Streptomyces collinus: one gene and its partner. Each later gene encodes a partner of the first gene's protein in a complex. Links are inferred from orthologs where the notes say so. Each region holds a gene or a part of one and is shown on either strand. Other genes may lie near its edges. The genes, in order: mfd and uvrA.

What was found.
Region 2: the proteins of mfd (region 1) and uvrA are in contact, whole or in part, in a crystal structure (PDB 4DFC), measured with the Escherichia coli proteins. The link is inferred for Streptomyces collinus from one-to-one orthologs.

The regions. Positions count from the first base shown.
Region 1 is NZ_CP133771.1:3,596,684-3,607,931, reverse strand. The notes cover bases 2,248-6,310. They hold mfd (transcription-repair coupling factor), read left to right. Parts: upstream 2,248-2,552; coding sequence 2,553-6,110; downstream 6,111-6,310. Other genes in these bases: RFN52_RS16155 (antitoxin), read right to left, coding at 6,275-6,310. Also shown: RFN52_RS16170 (ABC transporter permease), read left to right, coding at 1-445; RFN52_RS16165 (DUF2079 domain-containing protein), read right to left, coding at 673-2,115; more of RFN52_RS16155, read right to left, coding at 6,311-6,460; RFN52_RS16150 (HNH endonuclease family protein), read left to right, coding at 6,623-7,399; RFN52_RS16145 (GNAT family N-acetyltransferase), read left to right, coding at 7,707-8,453; RFN52_RS16140 (hypothetical protein), read left to right, coding at 8,637-9,266; RFN52_RS16135 (serine/threonine-protein kinase), read left to right, coding at 9,305-10,801; RFN52_RS16130 (SurA N-terminal domain-containing protein), read left to right, coding at 11,067-11,248. UniProt on the Escherichia coli protein: Couples transcription and DNA repair by recognizing RNA polymerase (RNAP) stalled at DNA lesions. Mediates ATP-dependent release of RNAP and its truncated transcript from the DNA, and recruitment of nucleotide excision repair machinery to the damaged site.
Region 2 is NZ_CP133771.1:2,135,115-2,145,913, reverse strand. Bases 3,382-6,995 are described here. They hold uvrA (excinuclease ABC subunit UvrA), read left to right. Parts: upstream 3,382-3,738; coding sequence 3,739-6,795; downstream 6,796-6,995. Other genes in these bases: RFN52_RS09610 (YceI family protein), read right to left, coding at 6,864-6,995; RFN52_RS09620 (maleylpyruvate isomerase family mycothiol-dependent enzyme), read right to left, coding at 3,382-3,516. Outside these bases: RFN52_RS09635 (amino acid ABC transporter permease), read right to left, coding at 1-751; RFN52_RS09630 (ABC transporter substrate-binding protein), read right to left, coding at 748-1,620; RFN52_RS09625 (MBL fold metallo-hydrolase), read right to left, coding at 2,157-2,813; more of RFN52_RS09620, read right to left, coding at 2,824-3,381; more of RFN52_RS09610, read right to left, coding at 6,996-7,415; RFN52_RS09605 (helix-turn-helix domain-containing protein), read left to right, coding at 7,518-8,387; RFN52_RS09600 (carbohydrate kinase family protein), read right to left, coding at 8,432-9,340; RFN52_RS09595 (LacI family DNA-binding transcriptional regulator), read right to left, coding at 9,337-10,380; RFN52_RS09590 (hypothetical protein), read right to left, coding at 10,506-10,799. UniProt on the Escherichia coli protein: The UvrABC repair system catalyzes the recognition and processing of DNA lesions. UvrA is an ATPase and a DNA-binding protein. A damage recognition complex composed of 2 UvrA and 2 UvrB subunits scans DNA for abnormalities.

The DNA of each region.
Region 1 (11,248 bases):
GCGCGACCAGACCGACTACAAGGACGCCCTGAAGGACCAGATCGGCCAGCTGCTCAACATGATCTACGGCCTGCTGGCCCTGGCGATCATCGTCGCCATCCTGGGCGTGGTGAACACCCTGGCCCTGTCGGTGGTGGAGCGCACCCGGGAGATCGGCCTGATGCGGGCCATCGGCCTCTCGCGCCGCCAGCTGCGCCGCATGATCCGCATGGAGTCGGTCGTCATCGCCCTCTTCGGTGCCCTGCTGGGCCTCGGACTTGGCATGGGCTGGGGCGCCACGGCACAGCAACTGCTCGCCCTGGAGGGCCTCGGGGTCCTGGACATCCCCTGGCCGACGATCATCGGCGTCTTCATCGGCTCGGCGTTCGTGGGCCTGTTCGCCGCCCTGATCCCGGCGTTCCGGGCAGGCCGGATGAACGTCCTCAACGCGATCGCCACCGAGTAGCCGGAGCCGCCCGAGACCACCGCACACGGGGGTTGCGGGGGACGGGCCCGCCCCGGAGGTCTTCCGCCTCCGGGGCGGGCCCGACGGCTTGCCGGACGGGGCGCGTGCGCTTCGGGCCGCACCGGCGGATCGCTCAGGGGGCCGGGACGCTCCGCGGCAGGGGGCCCGGCCGCTCCCCGGGCAGCGGGCCCGGCCCGCTCCGAGGCGGATGCGACGCCCCCGGCGCGTCAGACCCCGGCCGTCGCCGTACGGCGTTCCAGAACCACGTAGCCGGCCGCCTCGCCCGCGACCGCGTACTCGGCGAGGGGGTGCAGGGTCCGGGCGTAGCCCACGGGGTCGCGGTACCTGCCGTCGATGTTCTCCAGGGCGATGTACTCGGGGAGGACGCCCCGGGTGTCGCCGAGCCAGAAGACCCGGCAGCGTGCGGTGAGGCGGCTGATCGGGCCGATGTTGGCCTCGACCGTGGCGTCGTCGGGAATCCGCGCCAGCAGCCGTTCCACGTCGGACACCGCGGCCGGCGTGCGATAGACCTCGGCCTCGGTGAGCTGCGCCAGCGGCAGGGACGTGGTGAGCGCCAGTGCCGCCGCGGCGACGGCGGCCGGCAGGTGAGCGGCGTAGGAACGCAGCCACGCGCGCGTGCCGCGGCGAACGGCCGGGAGTGCGTCGGCGAGGGCGAGGAAGACGACCGGCATCAGGACCGCGCTGTAGTGCCAGTCGGTGCCCCAGTAGTGCTCGTCGCCGGAGAGGAACCGCCAGCCGAGCGTCGGCAGCGCGACCAGCAGCAGCGGGGAGCGCAGGGCGAGCAGGCCCGAGGTCGGGATCAGCAGCCAGGCGAGCGTGCGCAGCTTGCTGCCGGCACCGTCGAAGGGACTGCCCGCACCGCTGACCTTGTTCCAGTAGTCGTAGCCGCCCGAGGTGTTGAACGCCGGGACGACCACCGTCAGGACGAGCACGGTCGCCGCAACGCCGAACACCGCCGCACCGAGCGCGTACCGGACCGTCCGCGGAGACGAACCGCGCGTCCGCCAGGCGACGACGAGCGCGATCGCGGTCAGCGTCAGCCCCAGGTCCTCCTTCACCAGCACCAGGGGCAGCGCCCACCCCAGGGCCGCGCGCGGGCGCCGCGCGAGGAGGGCCTCCAGGGAGAAGGCGATCAGCGGGACGGCGAAGCAGATCTCGTGGAAGTCGAAGTCGACGGCGCGCTGGACGCCCCACGACAGCCCGTACGCGAGACCGAGCGCGAGCCCCTGTCGTCGGCCCAGGAGCCGGGAGGCGGCCCGGGTCACCGGCACGGCGGACAGCGCGAAGAGCGCGGCCTGCGCGACCAGCAGCGTGACCGGCGAGGGGAAGAGCCGGTACAACGGCGCGAGCAGGGCGGTCACCGGGCTGAAGTGGTCCCCGAGGATGTCGAACCCCGGCCCCTTGAGGTCGGCCACCGGCGCCCGCAGCCGTGCGTAGGAGCGCACGACCTGCTCGAAGATGCCGAGGTCCCAGGAGAGGGTCGCCATGTGCCGGTAGCGGCCGACGGAGACGACCGTGTAGGCGGCGAAGAGGACCGCCGCGAGGGCCCAGGGCTCACCTCGCGCGTGGCCGGGGTGCCGGTCGCCCCGGGGGCGGGCGACCGGCGACGGTATGCGGGGCTGGGAGACCTGGACGGTGGGGGCAGGCATGCCGTGCCTTAGGGGTGCGATGAACGGCCTGAAGGGCGTCCGACCGATCATGCCGGGGCGAAAACAACGGGTGGGGATGATGTTGTGAAGGTTGGGCGGCCGAATCCCCACTTGGCCGCCGGCGTGCCGTTGGGGCCGGGAGCCGGGAGCCATGGGCCCGGGGCCGTGGGCCGGGAGCCGGGGGCCGTGGGGCCGTGGGCCGGGAGCGGGGCTTCCCGGTCGGCGCGCCCTCCCGGAGCCGCGCCGGACAGCGACGGTGTTCGCCCCGGGGAGAACGGGCGTTATCCACAGGCCCGCCGCGCGGGCGCGCATCGTCGTACGCTGGAGACCCCCCGGCCCGCGGCGCGCGTCAGGCCCGTCGTCTTGCCCACCCCCTGCCCTCGACATGCCCGCCCCCGCCCGTCGACCTGCCCACCCCCCTGGACGGAAAGCCCCGAATGAGCCTGCACGGTCTGCTCGACGCCGTAGTCAAGGACGCCGCCCTCGCGGAAGCGATCAGGGCGGCCGCAGACGGCAACCGCATGCACGTCGACATGGTCGGCCCCCCTGCGGCCCGCCCCTTCGCAGTCGCCGCCCTGGCCCGTGAGACGGGCCGCCCGGTGCTGGCGGTCACGGCGACGGGCCGTGAGGCGGAGGACCTGGCCGCGGCCCTGCGCTCCCTCCTGCCGGCCGAGGAGGTCGTGGAGTACCCGTCCTGGGAGACACTCCCGCACGAGCGGCTCAGCCCCCGCAGCGACACCGTCGGCCGCCGCCTGGCCGTGCTGCGCCGCCTCGCCCACCCCCGCCCCGACGACCCCGAGACCGGCCCGGTCTCCGTCGTCGTCGCGCCCGTTCGGTCCGTGCTCCAGCCGCAGGTCAAGGGCCTCGGCGACCTGGAACCGGTCTCCCTGAGAACGGGGCAGACCACCGACCTCAACGAGATCGTCGAAGCCCTCGCCGCAGCCGCCTACGCGCGCGTGGAGCTCGTCGAGAAGCGCGGCGAGTTCGCCGTACGCGGCGGCATCCTCGACGTGTTCCCGCCCACCGAGGAACACCCCCTGCGCGTCGAGTTCTGGGGCGACGACGTCGAGGAGATCCGCTACTTCAAGGTCGCCGACCAGCGCTCCCTCGAAGTCGCCGAGCACGGCCTGTGGGCACCGCCGTGCCGCGAGCTACTGCTCACCGAGGACGTCCGCACGCGCGCGGCCGCCCTCGCCGAACAGCACCCCGAGCTCGGCGAACTGCTCGGCAAGATCGCCGAGGGCATCGCCGTCGAGGGCATGGAGTCCCTCGCGCCGGTCCTCGTCGACGACATGGAGCTGCTGCTCGACGTGCTGCCCAAGGGCGCCATGGCCGTCGTGTGCGACCCGGAGCGGGTCCGCACGCGCGCATCGGACCTCGTGGCCACCTCACAGGAGTTCCTCCAGGCATCCTGGGCCGCCACCGCCGGGGGCGGCGAGGCGCCCATCGACGTCGGCGCGGCCTCCCTGTGGTCCATCGCGGATGTCCGGGACCGCGCCCGTCAGCTGGACATGATGTGGTGGTCGGTGTCGCCGTTCGCCGCCGACGAGACGCTCACCTTTGCCGCTGACGCGGCGGGCGACGGGGACACCCTCAAGTTCGGCATGCACGCCCCGGAGACCTACCGCGGCGACACCGCCAAGGCGCTCGCCGACACCAAGGGCTGGCTCGCCGACGGCTGGCGCGCGGTGTTCGTCACCGAGGGCCACGGCCCTGCGGCCCGCACGGTCGAGGTGCTGGGGAGCGAGGGCATCGCCGCCCGCCTGGACGGGGACCTCGCCGAGATCTCCCCCTCCGTCGTGCACGTGGCATGCGGCTCGATCGAGCACGGCTTCGTCGACGACACCCTCAGACTCGCCGTCCTCACCGAGACGGACCTGTCGGGCCAGAAGGCTTCCGGCCGCGAGGGCGCCCGCATGCCGGCCCGCCGCCGCAAGACCATCGACCCGCTCACCCTGGAGCCGGGCGACTACATCGTCCACGAGCAGCACGGCGTGGGCCGCTACATCGAGATGGTGCAGCGCACCGTGCAGGGCGCCACCCGCGAGTACCTGGTCGTCGAGTACGCCCCCGCCAAGCGCGGCCAGCCCGGCGACCGCCTCTACATCCCCACCGACCAGCTGGAGCAGATCACCAAGTACGTCGGCGGCGAGGCCCCCACCCTGCACCGCCTCGGCGGCGCCGACTGGACGAAGACGAAGGCCCGCGCGAAGAAGGCCGTCAAGGAGATCGCGGCCGACCTCATCAAGCTGTACAGCGCGCGCATGGCCGCCCCCGGGCACGCCTTCGGGGCGGACACCCCCTGGCAGCGCGAACTGGAGGACGCCTTCCCCTACGCGGAGACGCCCGACCAGCTCACCACCATCGCCGAGGTCAAGGAGGACATGGAGAAGACGGTCCCGATGGACCGCCTGATCTGCGGCGACGTCGGCTACGGCAAGACCGAGATCGCGGTCCGGGCCGCCTTCAAGGCCGTCCAGGACGGCAAGCAGGTGGCCGTCCTGGTCCCCACGACCCTGCTGGTCCAGCAGCACTTCGGGACGTTCAGCGAGCGGTACGCGCAGTTCCCCGTCAACGTGAAGGCCCTGTCCCGCTTCCAGACCGACACCGAGGCCAAGGCCGTCCTGGAGGGCCTGCGCGAGGGCTCGGTCGACATCGTCATCGGCACCCACCGGCTGTTCTCGTCCGAGACGAAGTTCAAGGACCTGGGCCTGGTCATCGTCGACGAGGAGCAGCGCTTCGGCGTCGAGCACAAGGAGCAGCTGAAGAAGCTCCGGGCCAACGTCGACGTGCTGACGATGTCCGCGACCCCGATCCCCAGGACGCTGGAGATGGCGGTCACCGGCATCCGCGAGATGTCGACGATCACCACCCCGCCGGAGGAGCGCCACCCGGTGCTCACCTTCGTCGGCCCCTACGAGGAGAAGCAGATCGGCGCCGCCATCCGCCGCGAACTGCTGCGCGAGGGCCAGGTCTTCTACATCCACAACCGGGTCGAGTCCATCGACCGCGCGGCGGCCCGGCTGCGCGAGATCGTGCCCGAGGCGCGCATCGCCACCGCGCACGGGCAGATGTCGGAGTCGGCGCTGGAGCAGGTCGTCGTCGACTTCTGGGAGAAGAAGTTCGACGTGCTGGTGTCCACGACGATCGTGGAGTCCGGCATCGACATCTCCAACGCCAACACCCTGATCGTGGAGCGCGGCGACAACTTCGGCCTCAGCCAGCTCCACCAGCTGCGTGGCCGGGTGGGCCGTGGTCGCGAGCGCGGCTACGCGTACTTCCTGTACCCGCCGGAGAAGCCCCTGACCGAGACCGCGCACGAGCGGCTCGCGACCATCGCCCAGCACACGGAGATGGGCGCCGGTATGTACGTGGCCATGAAGGACCTGGAGATCCGCGGCGCGGGCAACCTCCTCGGCGGCGAGCAGTCCGGACACATCGCGGGCGTCGGCTTCGACCTGTACGTGCGGATGGTCGGCGAGGCCGTCGCGGACTACCGGCGCCAGCTGGAGACCGGCGAGATCGAGGAGGAGCCGCCGCTCGAGGTCAAGATCGAGCTGCCCGTCGACGCGCACGTCCCACACGACTACGCCCCCGGCGAGCGCCTCCGCCTCCAGGCCTACCGCGCCATCGCCTCCGCCAACAGCGAGGAGGACATCAAGGCGGTCCGCGAGGAACTCGTCGACCGCTACGGCAAGCTGCCCGAACCGGTGGAGAACCTGCTGCTCGTCGCGGGCCTGCGCATGTTCGCGCGTGCGTGCGGCGTCGGCGAGATCGTGCTGCAGGGCAACAACATCCGGTTCGCGCCGGTGGAGTTGCGCGAGTCGCAGGAGCTGCGGGTCAAGCGGCTGTACCCCGGGGTCGTCCTCAAACCGGCGGTGCACCAAGTGCTGGTGCCGCGCCCGAAGACGGCGAAGGTCGGCGGAAAGCCCCTGGTCGGCCGGGAACTGCTGGCGTGGGTGGGGGAGTTCCTGACGTCGGTGCTGGGGTCCTGACGCCGGGGGGCTGAAATCAGGGGGCCCGGCGGTGCTCACGCCGAGGCCGTGCAAGGCGCTACCGGACGGGCGTTGCCGGATCCGGACACGGGAAGCCGCCCGCAGGAGACACATCCAGGTCTCCGCGGACGGCCCCGAAGTCGGAGACCTTGGTGTCGGAGGCCTTACTGCTGTTCGGGCCGGTCGCGGTCGCGGTCCATGCCCAGCGAGCCCTCGACGCGCTGCTGGCCGGAGTCGACCTGGTCCTCGTACTTGCCGCCGGTCCTCTCGTTGATCCGCTGTTCCGCGGTGTCAGAGCCTTGCTTGCCCTTGTTCCGCGCCTGGCTCTTGAACTTGTCGAAGATGCCCATGCAAAGCTCCCTCCGGAGGTGACTCAGAACCGACGATACGCGTGAGATGCGAAGTATGCGCAGTGAGGCCTGATGTGGTCTGAACCTCTGCCTCGCTACCGTGGGACCCGGCACGGGCCGCCCGTGCCGGAGCGGAACAGGCAGACAGAGGAGGGGCGCACGGTGACGCGTCTGAGGGGCGGGGCGGCACTGGCTGTCGCGATGGTGTTCACCGGTTCGGCGCTGGCCGGCTGCGAGGGCCTGGCCCCGCCCGTGGACGGCGGCGGAGCCTCCGCTTCCGGCGCCCCGGCCGCCGGCGACGGACGGGCCGCGAACCCGCTGGACAACCCGGACGGCACCAAACCGGGGCTGGCGGCGATCACTTCCGACGCCGACAAGGAGCGGGCGCGTGCCCTCATCGAGAAGGTCGCGACAAAGGGCCGCGGCCCCAGGACGGGCTACGAACGGGAGAAGTTCGGCTACGCCTGGATGGACTCGGCACCGCGCGACGTCCCGTTCTCCCGCAATGGCTGCGACACGCGGAACGACCTCCTGAAGCGAGACGGGGAGGAGGTGCGCTTCCGGTCGGGATCGGACTGCGTCGTCACCTCGCTGACGCTGCACGACCCGTACACCGGGGAGGTCATCGAGTGGACCAAGTCCCATGCGATCAAGGTCCAGATAGACCACGTCATGCCGCTGTCGTACGACTGGCAGATGGGCGCCTCGCGCTGGACGAAGGACAAGCGGGAGTCCATCGCCAACGACCCGCTCAACCTCGTCCCGGTGGACGGACCGACCAACGGCTCGAAGGGGGACTCAGGACCGGCGTCCTGGCTGCCCCCGAACAAGCGGATCCGCTGCGCCTACTCCGTGCGCTTCGCCCAGGTGTCGCTGAAGTACGAACTCCCCGTGACCGCGCCCGACAAGGACATGATGCTGAAGCAGTGCGGCGGGTAGGAGCCGGTCGGCCGACCGGCTGCCGTGGATCGAGGAGTGACGGATGCCGAGTGGACTCATCGCGCCGGCACTCGGCGGATCTGCTCGCGTAAAGCGCCACCGCCCCGGTGGTCCTCGTCTTCCTCATGGCCGTCATGGTGGTTGCCGCCCAGCGGGCCAGGCCTCACCGGGCGGCGGACCGCGTGCCCGCCCGGTAATCAGGTCCCGGGAAGTCCGACAATCCGGTTCCGGGCCGTCTGATGATCCGGTTGGGGGCCTTCCGGTAATCCGGTACCGGGTGGTCCACCCGGTACCTACCCTTGATCACATGCAGCCGAAGATATCGAGCCTCGCCGATCGCCCGGACATGCTGGAGCGGGTCGTCGAGATGGCGGACAGCTGGCCGGAGTTCGTGGTCCAGGACCTCGTCGGTGCCGCCCACTTCCCGCGGATCGCCACCGAACTCCCGGAGTACGTCCTGTTCGCCGAGGACGAGCAGGGCGAGGTCGTGGCCAACGCCTACAGCGTGCCGGTCGCCCTCGGCACCGAGAGCCGCGGCGGCCGGCTGCCGGCCAACGGCTGGGACGCGATGCTGGTGTGGGCCTTCTCCGATCTGCGCAGAGGAGTACGGCCCGACACGGTGAGCGCCGTCTCGGTCTCCATCGCCCCGCAGGCACAGGGCCGCGGCCTGTCCGCGCTGATGCTCGCGGCCATGCGCGACAACGCCCGGGCCCGCGGCTTCCGCGAGGTCGTCGCCCCGGTCCGCCCCAACGCCAAACACCTGGAACCCCGTACGCCGATGGAGGAGTACGCCCACCGCGTCCGCCCCGACGGCCTGCCCCAGGACCCTTGGCTGCGCGTCCACGCCCGCGCCGGAGCCACGATCGACTCGGTGGCACCGGCGTCCATGACGGTGTCCGCCCCGCTCGCCCACTGGCGCCGCTGGACGGGCCTGCCCTTCGACACCGACGGCGACATCGAGGTGCCGGGCGCCCTGGTGCCCGTGCGCTGCGAGGTGGAGCGCGGGTACGCGGTGTACGTCGAGCCCAACGTGTGGATGCGGCACCCTCTGTAAGGGGTGACGGACGGTACGACCTACGACGGGACTACGACGGGCTGTTCACACGAAGTGATCAGCATGACAACGGTTCGGTACAACCCGTGACCGGTTGTCCGTGTCGGGCTATACGCTCGGATTCCCCATCAGGGTCTGTCACTCGCACGTCCGTCCTCATCGGCCACCGGTCCAGGAGCAGTCATGTACGGCCACGGCGCGGCGCCGCCTCCCCGCAGCGCGGCAACGGTCATCTCCCTGCGCGTACTGTTCGCAGCAGCCGGCTTCCTCACGTGCGGCGTGCTGGCCTGCGTACCGCTGTTCCGGGTGGCCGTGCTGCGCGGACGGGTCCTCGACTGGGTGCTGGCCTGGGTGAGTCTGCCGCTGTCCATCGCGGGCTTCGCCGTGATCGGCTCCCTGCCGGAGGACGACTACCGGACCGACATCGCGCTGGCCATGATCCTCCTCCTCGGAGCGGGCGCCGCCATCTACTTCCTCGTCGTGGACATCGGCCACCACGGCGAGCAGCGCAGGTTCACCGGCTACGCGTCGCCGCACTCGCCGACCGTCGTGCAGACCCCGTACGGCTATCCGCACCAGGCGCCGCCGTACGCCCCGACGTCCACGCCCGTCCCGCAGCCCCCGGGGCCCCACACGCCCGCCCCGCACGACACGCCCCGGGTCGCGGGCCCCGCCCAGCCGCCCCCGTCGCCCCAGCGCCCCGCCCCGGCCCGTATCGACCAGGTCCGCGCCGAACTCGACGAGCTCAGCGACTACCTGCGCCGGCACGAGGGCGAAGGCCACCGGGACGGCCGCCGCGAGGACGGAAGGTGACCGCGGCGGCAGGACGTGTCGTCGCCGGGCGCTACGAACTGTCCGCCGTCCTCGGGCAGGGCGGCATGGGCCAAGTGTGGACGGCGTACGACCAGCGGCTCGACCGGCGCGTGGCGGTGAAGCTGCTGCGCCCCGACAAGGTGGCCGGACAGGACGCGGAGGAACTGCGCCGCCGTTTCGTGCGCGAGTGCCGGGTGACGGCGCAGGTCGACCACCCCGGGCTGGTCACCGTGCACGACGCGGGCAGTGAGGGCGAGGAGTTGTTCCTCGTCATGCAGTACATCGACGGCGCCGACCTCGCCGGTCACCTCGCCGAGCACACCCCGTACCCCTGGCAGTGGGCGGTCGCGGTCGCCGCGCAGTTGTGCGCCGTGCTCAGCGCTGTGCATGCCGTGCCGATCGTCCACCGCGACCTCAAGCCGCGCAACGTGATGGTGAAGCAGGACGGCACGGTCACCGTCCTCGACCTCGGCGTCGCCTCCGTCATGGACGCTGACACCACCCGCCTCACCCACACCGGCACGCCCATCGGCTCGCCCGCCTACATGGCCCCGGAGCAGGCCATGGGCGGCGCGGTCGGCCCCTACACCGACCTGTACGCGCTCGGCGTGGTCCTGCACGAACTGCTCAGCGGCGACGTGCCCTTCTCCGGCTCCACGGCCCTCGGCGTCCTGCACCGGCACCTGTACGAGCCCCCGCTGCCCGTACGTCAGGTCCGCCCCGAAGTCCCCGAGGCCCTGGAGGCCCTCGTCCTGCGCCTCCTCGCCAAGGACCCGCAGCACCGGCCCGCCTCCGCGCAGGAGGTCTACGAGCACCTGGAACTGCTCCTGCCCGCGCGTGGGACGCCAACCGGAGCGGCCCTGGATCCCACCCGCCCGTTCCTGCGCCCGCACGCCCCCTGGCCGGATCGTGCGCGCACCCCCGCGCCCCAGCCCACTCCCGCCACACCCGTCACCGAGACGCCGGGGCAGACGGACATCGCCCGCGCCGTCGACGAGGTCAAACGGCTCCTCGGTGAAGGCCGCGTCACCCAGGCCGTCGACATCCTCGGGGCGATCCTGCCCGCCGCCGCCGAACAGCACGGCGCGCACTCCCCGGTCGTCCGCACCCTGCGCAAGCAGTACGCGGCCACGCTCCTGGACGACGGCCAGTACCGGCGCGCCCTGCCCGAACTGCGCCGTCTCGCCGACGAACGCGCCGCCGAGGCGGGCCAGGCCGACCCGCAGGCCCTGCGCTACCGCTACGAGGCCGCACAGTGCCTCGAACAGCTGGGCGAACCGGCCGCCGCGCTCGCCGAGTACCGGGCCGTGCTGCCGTACTACGAGAACCAGTACGTCGCCGCCGGCGGCCCGGAACTCGCGCACGACGTCCGCCGCCGTATCGGGCACCTCCTGCTCGCCCTCGGCGACCGGGGCGCCGCCCACGACACCCTGGCCCGCCTGCTGCACGACGTCGAACGCACCCATGGCCCCGGGCACCCGCTCGGCGCGGAGATCCGCAGGACGCTGCAGTGGCTGGGGCAGGTCCGCGGCTGAGGACCGCCCCGCGGCCGCTCCGCCCCACGACCTTCCCGCCACTGCCCCGCGACCTTTCCGCCACCGTCCCGCGACCGTCCCAGCCCACGTGACCGTCCCGCCACCGCCCCGCGGCCGCCCCCCGGGCCTTGCCACAGGAGGCGCGGCGGTGCCGGAAGTCCCGGTGAATCGTTGGTCGAATGGGTTGGCCAGAGCTTGGCCACTGCCTACCATCGATCATCGCAAGACCTTGTGCACCGTCGCACAATCTCCTCGGGAGGTCTCCTTGCACCGCCGCCGTCGCACCGCGCTCGTCCTCACCGCCGCGATCGCCGCCGCGGCGCCCCTGCTCACCGCCTGCGGAAACGAGGCGCATCCCGGCGCGGCAGCCGTGGTGGGCGGCCAGCGCATCACCGTCTCCCAGCTCGACGAGCGGGTCGGAGAGGTGCGCGCGGCCCAGCGGGCGGC
Region 2 (10,799 bases), 1.5 Mb from region 1 along the record:
CGGCGGCCCGTACGGCGTCCACCGCACCGCCGATCGAGACGAGCCCGGTGTCCTTCTGCAGCGACACCAGGTCGTTCAGCAGCGGCGGCACCTGACGGCGCACCGCCTGCGGCAGCACCACGTACCGCAGCGCCTGCCGGTTGCTCAGCCCCAGCGAGCGGGCCGCGGCGCGCTGCGAGGGGTGCACGGACTCGATGCCGGCGCGGAACACCTCGGCGACGTACGCCGAGTACGTCAGGGTGAGCGCTGTGCCGCCGAGCAGCACCGGGTCGACGGTCACCCCCTGGAGCCGCAGCGCCGGGACGCCGAGGACCACGATCATCAGGTTGATGATGAGCGGCAGCCCCCGGAAGAAGTCCGTGTACGCCGCGGCCAGGAACCGCAGGGGGAAGAACACCGGGCCGCGCAGGGTGCGGGCGACGGCGATCAGTATGCCGAGGACGAGCACGGCGGCACCGCAGATCAGCAGCAGCCGGACGTTCAGCCACAGCCCTTCCAGGACCTTCGGGAGCGCCTCACGCGCGTACTCCCGGTCGAAGAAGGTCTCCTTGGTGCGCGGCCAGCCCGGGGCGCTGACGACGACCAGGTAGAGGACGACCGCGGTGACGAGGGTCGAGAGCGCGCCGATCGCCGTCGCGCGCCGGGCGCGAGCGCGCCTGTACCGCTCCCGGTCCCGGCGCCGCTGCGAGGGCTTGTAGTCGTCTGCCGCGTCGCGCTCGCCGGAGCCCAGCTCCTCCTTGTCGAGCGTCACTTGAGCACCGGCGCGTCGACGGCGTCCGACAGCCACTGCTGCTCGATCTTCGCGAGCGTGCCGTCCTCGCGCAGGGTGTCCACGGCCCGCGAGACGCAGGAGGTGAGCGCGCTGCCCTTGTCGAGCACGAGGCCGAACTGCTCCGGCGTACCGCCCTGTTGCTCGAACTGGCCGACGATCGTCGCGTCGGTGACCTCGGCCCCGGTGATGTAGAACGCGGTCGGCAGATCGACGACGATCGCGTCGACCTGGCCGTTCTTCAGAGCGGACTTGGCCTGGTCGTTCTTTCCGTAGACGGCCGCCGGCTGCGCGGGCCGCACCACGTCGTCGATGTAGTCGAGGCTGGTGGTGCCGACCTGCGCGCCCAGCTTCACGCCCTTCAGCTCCGCGATGCTCTTCGCCCTCGCGGCCTTGGAGCCCTTCAGCGCGACGACGGCCTGGCGTACGTCGTAGTAGCCGGAGGAGAAGTCCACGGCCTTCTTGCGCTCCTCGCTGATGGACACCTGGTTGATGTCGAAGTCGAAGGTCTTCTCACCGGGTGCGAAAGCCTTGTTGAAGGGGACGGTCTGCCAGGCGACCTTGTCCTTGGCGTAACCGAGCCGGTCGGCGACGGCGTAGGCGACCGCCGACTCGAATCCCTTGCCGTTGGCGGGCTTGCCGTCCTTGAACCACGGCTCGTAGGCGGGCTCGTCGGTGGCGATCGTCAGCTTGCCCGAGGTCCGGGTGGCCAACTCGCCCTTCTCGCACGTGCTCCCGGCGGACGACGACGGCTCGCCCGGCTCCTCCGGCTGCGGAGCGCAGCTCACGGCGGCGGCAAGGAGGACGACGGCGACGGCGGCGCGGCGCAGGGCGCGCGGGGCAGGATGCATGGCGGGAGATTGACAGCCGACGGTCCCGTCTGTCGAGGTCACGACGCCACATGTCCGGATAGTGGGAACGGGCGTTGCAATCTCGTGAACGCGCCTCGGATGCGGCCGTGTTGGCATGTGCCGGGGCCGCCGGCCGAGGGCGGGGAACGACAGGCCGGCGGCCCATCCGCCCAGGAGCCGTCATCCTGCGCGGGGCTGCTATCAGTTGACTGCGCAACTAGCTTCGAGGGGAGCGCGCGTACGACACCGGCGTGTGCAAACGATTCACACGGGGCGCGTGCGCGGCTCACGGCTCAACGCGACGGCGCCCACAGCTCAACGCGACGGCGCCCACGGCTCAACGCGACGGCGCCCACGGCTCAACGCGACGGCGCTCACCGCTCAAGGTGACGGCGTCCCGCGCACTACGCGACGTCGCTCCGGGCACCACGCGACAGCCCCCCCGCACCACCCGACGCCCCGCGCAGCCCTTCACCACCCACGCACCCCTTCGGCACCGGCGCAGCCACCACCCGCTCACCGCGCCGCGCGCATGCTCACCACCCGCGCGCGTGCCACTCCGGCAGGTGCGGGCGCTCCGCGCCCAGGCTCGTGTCGTTGCCGTGCCCCGGGTAGACCCAGGTCTCGTCCGGGAGGGCGTCGAAAATCTTGGTCTCGACGTCGTGCAGGAGGCTGGCGAACGCCTTCGGGTCATCGTGGGTGTTGCCCACGCCGCCCGGGAACAGGCAGTCCCCGGTGAACACATGCGGATGCCCGTGCGGGTCGTCGTAGACGAGGGCGATCGACCCCGGCGTGTGCCCGACGAGGTGGCGCGCGGTGAGTTCCACGCGCCCTACTCGGATGGTGTCGCCGTCGTCGACCGGCACGTCGGTCCGGACGGGGATGCCCTCGGCGTCCTCCCGGCCCGCGTAGGTGCGGGCGCCGGTGGCCGCCGCCACCTCGGCGAGCGCCTGCCAGTGGTCGCCGTGCCGGTGGGTGGTCACGACGGACGCGATGCCGTCGCCGCCGATCATGCCGAGCAGTGTGTCCGCCTCGTTGGCGGCGTCGATCAGCAACTGCTCGTCCGTGGCCCGGCAGCGCAGCAGATAGGCGTTGTTGTTCATCGGACCCACCGCGATCTTGGTGATCATCAGGTCCTTGAGCTCGTGCACATCGGCCGGTCCGCCGACCGTCACCTCTCCGCTGTACGTCATGTCCGCCAGCCTATAGCGGCGGCAGCGCCGGAAGCGGGCCGCCGGCCGAGGTCAGCGCGGATCCGTCGCGGCGGCCGGCGAGCCAGCCCAGCAGGTCGGCCGGGGGACCCGTGACCGTCACCTCGGGCCCCTGCCCGCCCGGCTTCCGTCCGGTGCTCCACGCGCGCGTGCCGTCCGTGACGCGGGTGGCCGGTACGTCGGGGTGTCCGGCGAACCGGTCGGCCAGGAAGTCGATCTCCCGCTCGGTGAACTCCGCCGGCAGGTCCTCCAGCTCGTAACCGATGCCCAGGTCCACGTGGTGCAGCTCCACCTCCACCCACCTCCGGAACGGCACCCGGGACGCGGAGTCCGTGACCCCGTTGCGCAGCTCCACCGTGCGAGACCAGTCCGCGGGAGCGGCCCCGGACTCCTGGAAGCGGGCCGCGCTCTCACGAAGGTCGGCGAGCTGGACGTCGAGGGCGCGGGGGGCGTCCCGCTCGATGTCGGTGTCCCGGGCCTCGCCGGAGACGTACATGGGACGCCCTTCGAGCACGTTCACCAGGGCGTCCGCATTGCGCGCCAGGTGGGCCAGGACATGGCCACGGCTCCAGCCGGGCAGCCGTGACGGGTGGGTCACAGAGGCGTTGTCCAGTTTGCCGACTGCGGTCAGCAGCCGTTCCGTCGCGTCACGTACAGACGCCAGGTCATGAGCGTGATCAATCATGGTGCTGACCTTAGCTCCGCCACTCCTTCGGGTGAAGGTGGTGAAGCAGTGCCGTAAATCGAAAGCACGTGCTATATGGTCGGACGTGGCGTCGGGCATGCTGGAGAGCCGGGGTTTGTTGGCAACCCGTGAATCCGACCGGCGTTGTCAGTGGCTCCCCCTAGTCTGAGAAAGACGGGGGCCCCGCCCCTGTCACTTCTCTCAAGAAAGGTGCGGACCGGCGTGGCCGACCGTCTCATCGTTCGTGGAGCGCGCGAGCACAACCTCAAGAACGTCTCGCTCGACCTCCCGCGCGACTCGCTCATCGTCTTCACGGGCCTGTCGGGGTCGGGCAAGTCCTCGCTGGCCTTCGACACCATCTTCGCGGAGGGGCAGCGGCGCTACGTGGAGTCCCTCTCCTCGTACGCCCGGCAGTTCCTCGGCCAGATGGACAAGCCGGACGTCGACTTCATCGAGGGCCTCTCCCCGGCCGTCTCCATCGACCAGAAGTCGACCTCGCGCAACCCGCGCTCCACGGTCGGCACCATCACCGAGGTCTACGACTACCTGCGTCTGCTCTTCGCGCGCATCGGCAAGCCGCACTGCCCCGAGTGCAGCCGCCCGATCTCGCGCCAGTCGCCGCAGGCCATCGTCGACAGGGTCCTGGAGCTGCCGGAGGGCAGCCGCTTCCAGGTGCTGTCGCCGCTGGTGCGCGAGCGCAAGGGCGAGTTCGTCGATCTCTTCTCCGACCTCCAGACCAAGGGCTACTCCCGCGCGCGCGTGGACGGCGAGACGATCCAGCTGTCGAACCCGCCCACGCTGAAGAAGCAGGAGAAGCACACCATCGAGGTGGTCGTCGACCGCCTCACGGTCAAGGACGGCGCCAAGCGCCGCCTCACCGACTCCGTCGAGACCGCCCTCGGCCTGTCCGGCGGCATGGTCGTGCTCGACTTCGTCGACCTCCCCGAGGACGACCCCGAGCGCGAGCGCATGTACTCGGAGCATCTGTACTGCCCGTACGACGACCTGTCCTTCGAGGAGCTGGAGCCCCGCTCCTTCTCCTTCAACTCGCCCTTCGGCGCCTGCCCGGACTGCACCGGCATCGGCACGCGCATGGAGGTCGACCCGGAGCTGATCGTCCCGGACCCGGACAAGAGCCTCGACGAGGGTGCCATCCACCCCTGGTCGCACGGCCACACCAAGGACTACTTCGGCCGTCTGATCGGCGCCCTCGCCGACGCGCTGGGCTTCCGTACGGACATCCCCTTCGGCGGCCTGCCGCAGCGCGCCAAGAAGGCCCTGCTCCACGGCCACAAGACCCAGGTCGAGGTCCGCTACCGCAACCGCTACGGCCGTGAGCGCCGCTACACCACGGCCTTCGAGGGCGCCGTCCCCTTCGTCAAGCGCCGGCACAGCGAAGCCGAGAGCGACTCCAGCCGTGAGCGCTTCGAGGGCTACATGCGCGAGGTGCCCTGCCCGACCTGCTCGGGTACGCGCCTGAAGCCGATCGTCCTCGCGGTCACGATCATGGACAAGTCCATCGCCGAGGTCTCCGCGATGTCGATCAGCGACTGCGCGGACTTCCTGGGCGAGCTGAAGCTCACCGCTCGCGACAAGAAGATCGCCGAGCGCGTGCTCAAGGAGGTCAACGAGCGGCTGCGGTTCCTGGTCGACGTCGGCCTGGACTACCTCTCGCTGAACCGCGCGGCCGGGACCCTGTCCGGTGGCGAGGCCCAGCGCATCCGTCTGGCCACCCAGATCGGCTCCGGCCTCGTCGGCGTCCTGTACGTCCTCGACGAGCCGTCCATCGGTCTGCACCAGCGCGACAACCACCGGCTGATCGAGACCCTGGTCCGGCTGCGCGACATGGGCAACACGCTCATCGTCGTCGAGCACGACGAGGACACGATCAAGATGGCCGACTGGGTCGTCGACATCGGGCCCGGCGCCGGTGAGCACGGCGGCAAGGTCGTGCACAGCGGCTCCCTGAAGGAGCTGCTCGCCAACGCCGAGTCGCAGACCGGTCAGTACCTGTCCGGCAAGAAGGCCATCCCGCTGCCCGAGATCCGCCGCCCGCTGGACCCCTCCCGGCAGCTCACGGTGCACGGCGCCCGGGAGAACAACCTCCAGGACATCGACGTCTCGTTCCCCCTGGGTGTGTTCACCGCCGTCACCGGCGTCTCCGGCTCCGGCAAGTCGACGCTGGTCAACGACATCCTCTACACGCACCTGGCCCGCGAGCTGAACGGCGCCCGGAGCGTGCCCGGGCGGCACACGCGCGTGGACGGCGACGACCTCGTCGACAAGGTCGTGCACGTGGACCAGTCGCCCATCGGCCGCACCCCACGTTCCAACCCGGCCACGTACACCGGCGTCTTCGACCACATCCGCAAGCTGTTCGCCGAGACCACCGAGGCGAAGGTCCGCGGCTACCTGCCCGGCCGCTTCTCCTTCAACGTCAAGGGCGGCCGCTGCGAGAACTGCTCGGGCGACGGCACGATCAAGATCGAGATGAACTTCCTCCCGGACGTCTACGTCCCGTGCGAGGTCTGCCACGGCGCCCGGTACAACCGGGAGACCCTGGAGGTCCACTACAAGGGCAAGTCCATCGCCGAGGTCCTGAACATGCCGATCGAGGAGGCCACGGCGTTCTTCGAGGCGGTCCCCGCGATCGCCCGGCACCTCAACACGCTGAAGGACGTCGGCCTCGGCTACGTCCGCCTCGGCCAGGCCGCGACCACCCTCTCCGGCGGCGAGGCGCAGCGCGTCAAGCTCGCCAGCGAACTGCAGAAGCGCTCCACCGGCCGCACCGTCTACGTCTTGGACGAGCCGACCACCGGTCTGCACTTCGAGGACATCAGCAAGCTGCTGACGGTCCTGTCCGGACTGGTCGACAAGGGCAACACGGTCATCGTCATCGAGCACAACCTCGACGTGATCAAGACCGCCGACTGGGTCGTCGACATGGGCCCCGAGGGCGGCGCCGGCGGTGGCCTGGTCGTCGCCGAGGGCACACCCGAGCAGGTGGCCGGGGTCCCGGCCAGCCACACCGGCAAGTTCCTGCGGGAGATCCTCGGCGCCGACCGCATCAGTGACGCGTCCTCGGTGAAGGCGCCACGCAAGACGGCGGCCCGCAAGACGACCGCCCGCAAGACGGCGGCGGCCAAGACGGTCGCTGCCCATACGGCATCGACCCGCACGACCGCCACCAAGACGGTCAACAGCACGGCCGCCAAGAAGACGGCGGCCAAGACCACCAAGGCCGCTGCGAAGAAGACGACCCGGACCAGCAAGGGCTGAGGTCTCCCGCTCCACGCGCCGTGCCCCACAGGCAACGTCCTGTGGGGCACGGCGCGTTCGGTGTGCGGTCAGGCGCTCTTCGGCTCCACGAACTGCATGTCGAGCTGGATCTTGACCACTTCGCCGAGCAGGCCAGGGGCGAAGTCCAGCCCGAATTCACCGCGCCGGATCTCGCCCGTCGCCTCGAACCCGGCGTGCCGGCTGCCGTCCATGGGCACGTCGACCAGCCCGCCGAACTCCACGGCGAGCGACACCGGGCGGGTCACGTCGCCGATGGTCAGCTCGCCCTCCATGGTCCAGTCCTCACCCGCGCCCGACACCCTCGTCGAGCGGTACGTCATCGTGGGGCGCTTCTCCACGTTCAGCAGGTCGGAGGCCCGCACATGCGCGTCCCGGTCGGCGTTGCCGGTGTTGACCGAGGCCAGGTCGACGGTCGCGGAGACACGCACGTCCTCGATCCGCTCACCGACGAACAGTTCGGCCTCCAGCCGCTCGAAGCGCCCCCGCACCTTGGCGATGCCCAGGTGCCGGATGGTGAAGTTCACGGAGGAGTGGAACGGGTCGAGGGCCCACTGACCGGAGGCCAGCGGCAGGGCGGTGATGGCGGTGTCATTCGTCATGCCCTCCACCCTGAGGGCCGCGCGGCCCAGAAGGGAGACCGGCCGGAGCCTGGTAGTGACGGGGCCACCCTCCGTGCCCCCAGGCGCTGTACGTTCGTTCGGGTGAGCGACAACGAGTTGGGCACGTTCCTGCGCACCTGGCGCGAAGCCGTCACCCCGGCCGAGGCGGGCCTGCCCACAGGCCCCCGGCGCCGCACCCCGGGCCTGAGACGTGCCGAACTGGCCACGCTCGCCGGTGTCAGCGTCGAGTACCTCACCCGGCTGGAACAGGGCCGCGACCGCAATCCGTCCGCCCAGGTGCTCGGCGCCCTGGCCGACGCCCTGAACCTCTCCCTCACCGACCGGATGCTGCTGCGCCGCCTGACCAAGGAGGCGGACGGCGGCGACCCCCTGGTCTGCGCGGCGGCCCCGTCACTCAGCCGCGCGGCGCGCCCCACCGTACGGGCCGTGCTGGACCGCCTGGAGCCGGCTCCCGCACTGGTGATCAACTGGATCGGTGACGTCCTCGCCCACACCGCCGGGTACGAACGGCTGGCCCGCCCCCTCGGCATGCTGGACGACGAGCGGCCCAATCTGCTCCGGTACCTGTTCACCGACGAGCGGGCGCGCAGCGCCTACCGCGACTGGGACCGGGTGGCCGACGACCTCGTCGCCCGGCTCCGGCACGGCGTCCCCCTGAGGGATCCGTACCTCGCCGAGCTGGCCGACGAGCTGACCGTGACGGCGGGCGCGGACTTCACCGACCGGTTCGCCGATCTGACCGTGACACCCCGGCGGACGGGCTCCCAGCACATCGAGCACCCGGAGGCCGGTTCCCTGCGGCTGCTGCAGGAGACGCTCGCGCTTCCCGACGAGGGGCAGCGGCTCGTCATCCACCTGCCCGCGGACGACGCCACGGCCGCCGCCCTGGACCGGCTCAACGGCCGCCGCCCCGGCGCCCTGCGCGCGGTGGCGATGGGGGAGACCGGCTGAAAGCAACCCGCCCGTCCGCAGCCGCCCGGAAGGGCAGCCCGGCGTCAGCCCTCCAGCTCGTGGGCGTACGGCGGCTCCGCCCCGGCCCGCGAGCAGGTGATCGCCGCCGCGCGGGCCGCGAAGCCCAGCAGTTCCGTCCAGCCGCCGGGGCCCAGTTCGGCCAGCGCCCGGGCGCTGAGGGCGTCGCGTACGGCGAGCCCGTGCAGCAGGGCCGCGTTGACCGTGTCGCCCGCGCCGATCGTGTCCACGACCTCCACGCGCTCGCCTGGTACCGCGTACTCGCCGCCGTCGGCGGTGTAGGCGGTCAGCCCCTCGCCGCCCCGGGTGATCACCACCGCCGCCGGACCGGCCGTCAGCCACTCCCGGGGCGTTCCCCCGAGCCACTCGGCGTCCTCGGCGGACAGCTTCAGCAGCGACACCGACGGCAGCCAGCTCTTGAACCGCGCCCGGTAGGCGTCCGCGTCGGGGATCAGCCCCGCTCTGATGTTCGGGTCCAGCGCCGTGAACACGCCCTGCGCGGCCGCCCTCCGCATCAGCTCCTCGTACGCGCTCGCCCCCGGCTCCAGCACCAGCGAGCAGGTGCCGAAAGACACCGCGCGGGTGCCGGAGGGCAGCGCGGCGGGCGCTTCGAACAGCCGGTCCGCAGTGCCGTCGACGTAGAAGGAGTACGCCGCCGAGCCGTCCGCGCCGACCGTGGCGACGGCGAGGGTCGTCGGCTCGGTGCCCCGCTGCACCGAGGACACGCCGACCCCGGTTTCGCGCAGCCGGTCCAGCAGTGCCTCTCCGAAGGCGTCGGACGACACCCGGGAGCAGAAGGCGGCCGGGGAGCCGAGGCGGCCCAGCGCCACGGCCGTGTTGTACGGGCCGCCGCCGAGCGCCGGCTGCAGGGCCGCCAGGGCACCCGTGCCCTGCGGTACCAGGTCGATCAGGGCTTCACCGGCGACGACGATCACGACGGGGTTCCTTCCTCGGACGGGCTGGGACAGCCGCACGACGTGCGGTGGACGAAGGCACAGGGCAGGCGCACGGTCCGGGCGGGCCGGTCCGGCTCGGCGAGCCGCTCCAGGAGCACGTGGACGGCCCGGGCGCCGATGTCCCTGCCGGGCTGCGCGATCGCGGTGAGACGGGGCGAGAACAGGTCCGCCCAGGCGAAATCGTCGAAGCAGCACAGGGCGATGTCGTCCGGCACGGACAGGCCGTGCGCGCCCAGGGCACGCAGCACCCCGATGGTCATGGCGTTGTTGCCGGTGACCAGCGCGGTGGGCGGCTCGCCCAGGGACAGCAGGGCCTCGGTGGCCTGCTCGGCACCGGCGGACTCCGAATCGCCGTGCACCAGCAGCCGCCCGTCGTACGCCAGCCCCGCGAACGCGAGACCGCTGCGGTAGCCGGAGATCCGCTCGCTCGTGGTGCTGAGCCCCGGCCGCCCCGCCACCAGTCCGATCCGGCGGTGCCCGAGCCCGGCGAGATGGGTGACCAGCCGGGACGTCGGATCGGCGTTGTCGGCGCACACCTGGTCGAAGCGCGGACCGCCGTCGGTCCCGGCCCCGTCCACCAGCCGGTCCAGGAACACGGCCGGTACGTCGTGCCGCCCCAGATAGGCGAGCAGCCCGTGCGGATCGGCCGAGGGCGCGACGATCACGCCGTCCACCCGGCGTTCGTGCAGCAGCTGGACGACCTTGCGCTCGTGCTCCGGGTCGTCGTGCGGATCGGCGATCAGCAGGCTGTAGCCGGCCTCCAGCGCGGCGGCCTCGACGCCCTGGAGGATCTCCGTGAAGTACGGGTTGCTGATCGCCGAGACCGCCAGTCCGATGGACCGGGTGCGGGCCGTCACCAGGGAACGGGCCAGTGTGTTCGTGGTGTAGCCGAGCTCCTCCACGGCGTCCAGGACCGCCTGGCGGGTGTGCGGCAGCACCGGCCGGGTGCCGTTGAGCACGTGCGAGACCGTCGCCACGGAGACACCGGCGCTCCGCGCGACGTCGGCCATGGTCGCCATGGGCGTTCCCTCCTCCGCTTACGGCGGGGAAGGTATCGCATAAAGCGCCGGACGTAAACGTTTGCGCAATCGCTTACGTGCTACCGAGCGGCAAGGACGGAGGTCCCTGCGGGCCCGTTCTTCCGCTACTCCCAGTCCCACCCGATTCCCAGGAACCCCGCCCGCACCCGCGGCTCGACCAGATGGACCGACCGGTGCCGGCCGCTCAGCGCCAGGTCCTGGCAGCCGCTGCGGGGCGCCGCCGCCGAATGCTGGGCGAAGCGGTGGCAGCGCGCCGGCAGGGCCGCCGCGTCGAAGCACACCTGGAGGGCGTACTGGCCGCCGGGGGAGTCGAAGCCGCGCACGTACTCGTGGGACGCCTCCGCCGTGCCGTCCTCGACGCCGTAGCGGAACAGGAAGGTGTCCCCGGCCCGCAGCCG